Regions from separate parts of the Pseudomonas sp. CFBP 8770 genome, predicted to be linked through region 1. Evidence: predicted binding sites of a transcription regulator. Region 1 holds the regulator's gene; the other holds the start of a gene.
The links. The regulator sigma-54, encoded in region 1, starts transcription at its own class of promoters, with help from an activator protein. The targets are predictions, from matches to a motif close to ANTGGCATNNANNTTGCTNT.
Positions count from the first base shown of each region.

Region 2: a site for sigma-54 is predicted at 2,936-2,955, ahead of flgB (flagellar basal body rod protein FlgB). Genes of this name have one in related genera too.

Region 1 is NZ_JACYUL010000007.1:189,388-193,894, forward strand. Features, by position in the region: gene lptA (lipopolysaccharide transport periplasmic protein LptA) at 1-64, shown strand, start outside; gene lptB (LPS export ABC transporter ATP-binding protein) at 64-789, shown strand; gene IFT98_RS17035 (RNA polymerase factor sigma-54) at 953-2,446, shown strand; gene hpf (ribosome hibernation-promoting factor, HPF/YfiA family) at 2,525-2,833, shown strand; gene ptsN (PTS IIA-like nitrogen regulatory protein PtsN) at 2,846-3,310, shown strand; gene rapZ (RNase adapter RapZ) at 3,313-4,170, shown strand; gene IFT98_RS17055 (HPr family phosphocarrier protein) at 4,187-4,459, shown strand.
Region 2 is NZ_JACYUL010000002.1:444,526-449,032, reverse strand. Features, by position in the region: gene flgE (flagellar hook protein FlgE) at 1-1,293, opposite strand, end outside; gene flgD (flagellar hook assembly protein FlgD) at 1,322-2,023, opposite strand; gene flgC (flagellar basal body rod protein FlgC) at 2,039-2,482, opposite strand; gene flgB (flagellar basal body rod protein FlgB) at 2,486-2,893, opposite strand; gene cheR (protein-glutamate O-methyltransferase CheR) at 3,129-3,956, opposite strand; gene IFT98_RS06810 (chemotaxis protein CheV) at 4,005-4,507, opposite strand, start outside.

The DNA.
Region 1 (4,507 bases):
TCCGCGCATCGACATGGTGATCCAGCCGAAGAAGAAATCCGACGCACCGCAGAAGGCCCAGTAATGGCAGTTCTGAAAGCGCAGCACCTGGCCAAGAGCTACAAGAGCCGGCAAGTCGTCCGTGACGTCAGCCTGTCCATCGAGAGCGGGCAGATCGTTGGCCTGCTGGGCCCCAACGGCGCGGGCAAGACCACCTGTTTCTACATGATCGTCGGCTTGGTGCAGGCCGATCAGGGCCGCGTGCTCATCGACGACCTGGACGTCAGCCACCAGCCGATGCACGGCCGCGCCCGCTCCGGTATCGGTTACCTGCCGCAGGAAGCCTCGATCTTCCGCAAGCTGTCGGTGGCCGACAACATCATGGCCATTCTGGAAACCCGCAAGGAACTCGATGCCACGGCCCGGCTGGCCGAACTCGAAGGCCTGCTGCAGGAGTTCCACATCACGCACATCCGCGACAACCTGGGCATGAGCCTTTCGGGGGGTGAGCGCCGCCGCGTGGAGATCGCCCGGGCACTGGCCACCGCGCCCAAGTTCATCCTGCTCGACGAACCCTTCGCCGGTGTCGATCCGATTTCGGTCGGCGACATCAAGCAGATCATCCATCACCTCAAGACCAAGGGTATCGGCGTACTGATCACCGACCACAACGTTCGCGAGACCCTGGACATCTGCGAAACGGCCTACATCGTCAACGACGGGCAGTTGATTGCCGAAGGCGATGCCCAGACCATCCTGGCCAACGATCTGGTCCGCGAAGTCTACCTGGGCCACGAGTTCCGCTTGTAACACCCGAGGGCGCCAGCGCCCTCCCACGGGCATTAATTTTCATGGCGCCCTAGGCAAACACTCAGGTTTCAGGCATATAATTTGCTTACGACATAAGCCGGGTATTTCGGTATCCGTAGTAGAAGGCGCTTCGCGCCGGCGACCAAGGTGTTAAGTTCCTGCCATGAAACCATCGCTCGTCCTACGTATGGGCCAGCAACTGACGATGACACCGCAGTTGCAACAGGCCATCCGCCTTCTCCAGCTATCGACCCTGGACCTCCAACAGGAGATTCAGGAAGCGCTGGAATCCAATCCCATGCTCGAACGCCAGGAAGAAGGCGACGACTTCGACAACAGCGACCCGCTGGCCGACAAGATCGAGCAGACACCCCCCCAGGAAATCCAGGAGCCTAGCTTCCAGGAATCCGCGCCCACGGTCGACAACCTCGAGGAAGGCGACTGGAACGAGCGCATTCCCAGCGAACTGCCTGTGGATACCGCCTGGGAAGACGTCTACCAGACCAGCGCCAGCAGCCTGCCGAGCAACGATGACGACGAGTGGGACTTCACCACGCGCACATCGGTCGGCGAGAGCCTGCAGACGCACCTGTTGTGGCAGCTGAACCTGGCGCCCATGTCCGACACCGATCGGCTGATCGCCGTGACCATCATCGACTGCATCAACAACCAGGGTTACCTGGACGAGACACTGCAGGAAATCTGCGAGTCTTTCGATCCTGAACTGGACATCGAGCTGGATGAGATCGAAGCGGTGCTTCACCGCATCCAGCAGTTCGAGCCCGCCGGCATTGGCGCCCGCAACCTCAGCGAATGCCTGATGCTGCAACTGCGCCAGCTGCCGCCCAAGACCCGCTGGCTGGCCGAAGCCCAGCGCCTGGTCAGCGACTTCATCGACATGCTCGGCTCGCGCGACTACAGCCAGTTGATGCGCCGCATGAAGCTCAAGGAAGACGAGCTGCGCCAGGTCATCGAACTGGTGCAGAGCCTCAACCCGCGGCCCGGCTCGCAGATCGAGTCCAGCGAGCCGGAATACGTCGTGCCCGATGTCATCGTGCGCAAGGACAGCGACCGCTGGCTGGTCGAGCTCAATCAAGAGTCCGTGCCACGCCTGCGGGTCAATCCGCAGTACGCGGGCTTCGTGCGGCGCGCCGACACCAGCGCCGACAACACCTTCATGCGCAATCAGCTGCAGGAAGCGCGCTGGTTCATCAAGAGCCTGCAGAGCCGCAACGAGACCCTGATGAAGGTGGCGACGCAGATCGTCGAACATCAGCGCGGTTTCCTCGACTATGGCGACGAGGCCATGAAGCCTCTGGTGCTGCACGACATCGCCGAGGCGGTAGGCATGCACGAGTCGACCATTTCACGGGTCACCACGCAGAAATACATGCATACACCGCGTGGCATATACGAGCTGAAATACTTTTTCTCCAGCCATGTCAGTACCTCGGAAGGTGGCGAATGCTCCTCCACGGCGATCCGCGCGATCATCAAGAAACTGGTTGCGGCCGAAAATCAGAAAAAGCCGTTGAGTGACAGCAAGATCGCTGGTTTACTGGAGGCACAAGGCATCCAGGTAGCCCGTCGAACGGTCGCCAAGTATCGCGAATCCCTAGGGATTGCGCCGTCCAGCGAACGCAAGCGGTTGATGTAGCCCTGCGATGTGCCACAGCGTTCCAGTGGCAGGCACCCAAGCCTGCTTCTTTATGCAATGGCAATAAGGAGAAGCGGTATGCAAGTCAACATCAGTGGACACCAACTAGATGTGACCGAACCCCTGCGAACCTACATCGGGGAAAAACTCGAGCGTCTCGAACGTCACTTCGACAAGATCACCAATGTTCAGGTGATCATGGAAGTCGAGAAGCTCAAACAGAAAATCGAAGCCACCCTGCGCATACCCGGTGGTGAGGTTGTCGCCAATGCCGAACATGACGACATGTACGCGGCCATCGACCTGCTTACCGACAAGCTGGATCGCCAACTCAAAAAGCATAAGGAAAAACAGCAAAGTCTGCTGCAAGGCGCGACTGCTCGCTGACACTCCCCACTCATGATCCGACTAGAAACCATCCTGACCCCCGGCCGTTCATGCGTGAACGTGCCGGGCGGCAGCAAGAAGAAAGCACTCGAAAACATTGCCGAGCTGATCGGTCGCGAAGTGCCCACGCTGGATGCCCAAACGGTATTCGAAGCGCTCGTTGCCCGTGAAAAACTGGGTTCGACCGGATTCGGCAACGGCATTGCCATCCCGCATTGTCGCCTCAAGGGGTGCGACACCCCCGTCAGCGCCCTCATCCACCTCAGCGCCCCGATCGACTACGACGCCATCGACGGCGCGCCCGTGGATCTGCTGTTCGTGCTTCTGGTGCCCGAAGCGGCCACCGATGCGCACCTGGAGTTGCTTCGCCAGATCGCCAGCATGCTCGATCGCAAGGAAGTGCGCGAAAGACTGCGTTCGGCGCCCAGCAATCAAGCCTTGTACCAAGTGGTACTGGACGAGCAGAGCGGTCATTAACCATGCGTTTGATCATCGTCAGTGGCCGCTCAGGCTCAGGCAAGAGCACTGCCCTGGATGTTCTCGAAGACAACGGTTTCTATTGCATCGACAACCTGCCGGCCGGGTTGCTGCCCGAACTGGCCGAGCGCGCCCTGATCCATACCGAGCTGGCGCAGCCGCAGGTGGCGGTATCGATCGATGCACGCAACCTTCCCAGCCACTTGTCGCGTTTCCCCCAATTGCTGGCCGAAGTGCGTGCCAAGCACATCAATTGCGATGTGCTGTATCTGGACGCCGACGAAGAAACACTGCTCAAGCGTTTTTCCGAAACACGTCGCCGGCATCCGCTGAGCAATGAAAGCCGCTCGCTGGCCGAGGCCATCCGCGTCGAGAGCGATCTGCTCGGGCCTATCGTCGATCTGGCCGATCTCAAGATCAACACGACCAACCTGAACCTTTACCAACTGCGCGATGCCATCAAAGTCCGGCTGTTGAACAAGCCGGAGCCGGGTACGGCCTTTCTGGTGGAGTCATTCGGGTTCAAGCGTGGCATGCCGATAGACGCCGACCTGGTGTTCGACGTGCGCTGCCTGCCCAATCCGTACTGGAAGCCGGAGCTGCGCGAGCAGTCCGGGCTCGACGCCCCAGTCGCCGAATACCTGGCGGCCCAGCCGGACGTCGAAGAGATGTATCAGGACATCTCCTCCTACCTGCTCAAATGGTTGCCGCGCTTCGCCGCCAGCAGTCGTGCCTATGTCACCATCGCCATCGGCTGTACAGGCGGGCATCATCGCTCGGTATACTTGACCGAGCGCCTGGGCCGATTGCTGCAGCAGTCGCTCAAGAACGTCCAGGTTCGCCATCGCGACCTCAGCTGAAAGGATCCCCCGCGCAATGCCCGCCCTCCAAGTAGAAATCATCAACAAGCTCGGCCTGCACGCCCGTGCCGCTGCGAAATTCGTCGGCGTGGCGGGACGCTTTCCCTGCCAGGTACGCGTCGGCCGCACACCAGAAGCTCTGGTCGATGGCAAGAGCATCATGGGTGTGATGATGTTGGCAGCCGGAAAAGGCACCACCATTCACTTGCACACCGAAGGCGAGCAGGATCAGCAGGCGCTGGATGCCATCGTCAAACTGATCAACGACAAATTCGACGAAGGCGAATAAAGCGAACCAGCGGCCGAGAGACAGAACCCGGTAGCGCCAATCCAGTAC
Region 2 (4,507 bases), on a different contig from region 1:
GGTCTGCATCACGGTACTTTCGGTGGAAATGGTCTTGGCGTTCGCCTGGTAGTTGCTCTGCGCCTTGATCAGGTTCACCAGTTCGGCCGTAAGGTCGACGTTGGAATCCTCTAGTGCCTGCGATTGCAGGTTGCCCATGACGCCGGTATCAGGCGTGCCGATCACGGCGGTACCGGAAGCGAACGACTCTTTCCAGTTGGTGCCGCCGTTGGGCGCCAGACCCTGCATGTTGGCGAAGCTGGCCATGGCCACCTGGCCGATGACCTTGTTCTGGCCGTTGGTGAAGTTGGCGAACATGTTGCCCGTGCCGTCCACCGACAGACCGGTCAGCTCACCCGTGGCGTAGCCGTCCTGGGTCTTGGCCGAGGTGGCCGATGCCGAGTTGTATTGCGTGGTCGCCAGCATGTCCAATGCCACGCCACCGGCATTGGCCGTCGCGCCGTTGGGCGTCCAGGTGCCATCGGCGCCACGGGTGGAAGGCACCCAGCCGGCCAGGTTGAAGCTCTTGTCGGCATTGATGCCCAGGCCACCGGCCACGTCGCCCTGAGCAGGCACGATGAGGCTGCCGTCAGACTTGAAGCTCAAGGTGTTGACCAACGGCGTGGTGGCGGTCGGATCGGACGGATTGCGCCCATCGATGGTGGTGTGCATGGTCCAGCTGTTGGCCGTGGCATCCTTAACGAAGTACTGGTTCATCTGGTGGGCGTTGCCCAGGCTGTCGTACACATCGGTGTTGAACGTGTAGTTGTAGCTCTTGACGTTGCTCGGGTCGAACGGCGTGATGGTTGCCTGCGGCGCGCTGGAGTTGAGGTTGACGGTTTCGGCGATCTTCGAGGTCGCCTTGGGCTGCAGGTTCGCAGAGTCGATTTTAAGGTTGGTCAGCACGCCCGTCTGCACCACGCCGTCCTGGGCGTTGTAGCCCTGCAGGTTGTTGCCGCCCACGTCGACGACGTTGCCGTCCTTGTCGCTGTAGAAGGCACCGGCACGGGTGTAGAGCTTCTGGCCGCCATCGTTGAGCACGAAGAAACCATTGCCGTTGATCGCCAGGTCGAGGCTCTGCCCGGTCGAGGCGATGTTGCCCTGGGTGAACTGCTGCGACACGGCTGCGGTGGTCACACCACTGCCCACGCTGGTCTTGCCGGCCGTGGCGCGGATGGACGCGGCGTACTGGTCGGCGAATTCCGCGCGCGAGGATTTGAAGCCGGTGGTCGCGACGTTGGCAATGTTGTTGCCGGTGACGTTGAGCGCCTTGTTGGCTGCCGAAAGACCGCTGAGGCCGATATTGAAAGTCATGCTGTACTCCTGCGCCGAACGAAGCGGCTCAAATTCCGATGGTTTGGACTTTCGACAGCGCAACGCTACCCAGTCCAGCGAGGTTGAGGGTCAGTTCACCGCCGTTGGTGCCCATCGTGACGCTGTTCACCGTGGCTGGCAGGTAGGTGCTCATGGCCGTGGCGGTACCGTCGACGGTGGCTGCGGCCTTGAAGGTGTAGGTGCCGGCAGCGGCAACCGCGCCGTTGCTGTCCTTGCCATCCCAGGTGAAGGCGGCATTGCCGGCGGACTGGCTGCCCAGATCGATATTGCGCACCAGGTCGCCTTTGGCGTCATAGACGCCGACCGTGGTGTTGCTGCTCGACGAGGTCAGCGCCACCGAGCCGGTGAGGCCCTTGGTGGGGTCGACCACCGCGGTGTCGGTCTGGGCGATGACCGAACGGCCGACCAGCGACGAGGCCTGCAGCGCCTGGGACGATTGGTAGTTGTTGACGATGGTGCCCACCGACGAATTCAGGCTCTGCATGCTTTCCAGGCTGCTGAACTGCGCCAGCTGGGCCACGAACTCGCCGTTGTCCTGGGGATCGAGGGGGTTCTGGTTCTGCATCTGGGTCACCAGCAGCTGCAGGAACGCGTCCTTGCCCAACGCACTGCCGGCGGTGCCGGTCGAGCTGTCGGTGCTGCTGGTGGTCTTCTGCAATGAGTCCAGGACCGAGGCGCTCACGCCATTGTTAATGCTGGTAGTCGTCATCTGCGCTCGCCTCTATCACTGACCCAGGGTCAGCACCTTCTGCATCATGGTCTTTGCGGTGTTCATCAGTTCGGCGTTGGTCTGAAAGGAACGACTGGCCGAGATCATGTCGGCCATTTCCTCGACCACGTTGACGTTCGGGTAGTAGACGTAGCCATCCTTGTTCGCCGCCGGATGGTTGGGCTCGTATCGCGCTTCCAGATCGCTCTGGTCTTCGACCACGCCGGTGACCTGCACACCCTGCCCCGCCGAGTCCTGATCCTGGAACAGCGAACCGCTGTCACCGGCCTGCTGGCCCTGGAGCATGGTGGCGAACACCGGGTGCCGCGCACGGTAGGTCTGGTCGATGCTGGACGATACGGTTTCGGCGTTGGCGATGTTGCTCGCCACGGTGTTCAGGCGCGTGGTCTGCGCGCTCATGCCGCTACCGGCAATGTTGAAGACGCTGGCAAGGGACATGGCTTAATCTCCGCGAAGGGCCGATACCAGCCCTTTGAACTTGCTGTTGAGCAGGGTGAAACTGGCCTGGAAGTTGACCGAGTTCTCGGCGTAGTTCGACTGCTCGATCTGCGCATCGACGGTATTCTGGTCCAGCGAAGGCTGGGTGGAGATGCGGTACTGCAAGGTCTCGTCGCCGGAACTGAAGCCTTGGGCGGCAATGTGCTTGCTGCTGGTGGTCTGCAGGCCGAAGGCACCTTTGCCGTTCTGCTCGTTCTGGGCTGCCAGCACCGAGGCGAAGTCCAGGTCCCGCGCTTTGTAGTTGGGGGTATCGGCGTTGGCGATGTTGTTGGCCAGCACTTCGGCACGCTTGGCGCGAAAGCCCAAGGCCTGCTCGTGAATACCCAGCGCTTTGTCGAAACTGATGCTCATGTTGGTACCTATGCGGCAGACCAGATGGTTCGTGCAGGATAGATAGCAATCCGTGTGCCAAGTCTCGAAAAGCCCGTCCCATGCGGGTTGCGGGCCTGTCAGGCGGTGGGTGATGCCAGAAAAGCGGCAAGAAATTTCCGCTGGAGGGGAAAAGCGGCAACGCTGGCGCCAGAAAAATTGCCGCCCGTGCACCTTGTTCGCACGCCTCGGTGAAGGAGGCGCGCCAGGCGCGAGATCACTTGGCCTGGTAGATGATACCAGGGCTGCACTGCACCATCTGATACAGCTCGGGCAAGCCATTCAAGGCTTCGGATGCACCCAGGAACAGGTACCCGCCCGGCTTGAGGGTGCCATGGATACGGGTAAGGATGTCTTTTTTCACCTGTGCGGAAAAGTAGATCAGCACGTTACGGCAGAACACGATGTCGAACTTGCCCAACGCCGCATAGCTGTCGAGCAGGTTGAACGCACGAAACTCGACGCGACTGCGGATGGGCGCCTTGACTGCCCAGCGCCCTGGCGTCTTGGGGTCGAAGTAGCGCTGCAGACGCTCCTGGGAAAGGCCGCGGCCGATCGCCAGGCTGTCGTACTCGCCGCTCTTGCAATTGGTCAGCATACTGCCGGACAGGTCGGTGGCAACGATCTGCACACCCGATTTCAGCTGTCCCAGGTTGCTGCGCTCGAACTCGTCGATGGTCATCGACAGCGAATAGGGTTCCTGGCCGGACGAGCACGCCGCCGACCAGATGCGCAGGCGTGCGCCGGGGCTGGCCTTGATGCTTTCGGGCAGAACTTTGTTCTTCATCACTTCGAAGGGATAGGTGTCGCGAAACCACAGGGTTTCGTTGGTGGTCATGGCGTCCACCACCTGCTCGCGCAGGCCGCTGCGTGGCTGGGTCTGGATACGCTGCACCAGCTCGCCCAGGGACTTGATGCCCTGCTGCTCCATCAGCTTGTTCAGGCGGCTGGCGACGAGGTACTGCTTGTTCTCGCCCAAGAGAATGCCACAGGCTTTTTCCAGGAAGACCCGGAACTGATCAAAATCCAAATTACCCGTAGACACGGTGCCGCCTCTTGCTGGTTCGGTAGGCCGGGCGCAGGCGCCCGGCATTCATACTGCTGCCTTGATGCGATCGACGACCCGTGCCGCCAGGTCGTCGGGGCGGAACTTGGCAAGGAAATCGTCGGCGCCGACCTTCTTGACCATGGCCTGGTTGAACACCCCTGACAACGACGTATGCAGAATGATGTGCAGCTTCTGCATGCGTGGGTCGCTGCGGATCTCCGCGGTCAAGGTGTAGCCGTCCATCTCCGGCATCTCGATGTCGGAGATCAGCATGAGGAATTCCTCCTCCGGACGCTTGCCTTCGTCGACCATCTTGCGCAGGTATTCCAGGGCCTGGCGACCGTCGTTCAAGGCCACCACTTCAACCCCCACGGTCTGCAGGCAACGGGTTACCTGCTTGCGCGCCACCGATGAATCGTCGACGGTCAACACGCGCAGGGACACGGCCTTTTTGTGGGTCTCTTCGTCCACCACGCCAACCGAGATCGCTTCGGAGGTCGGCGCCACTTCGGCGAGGATTTTCTCGACGTCGATGATTTCCACCAACT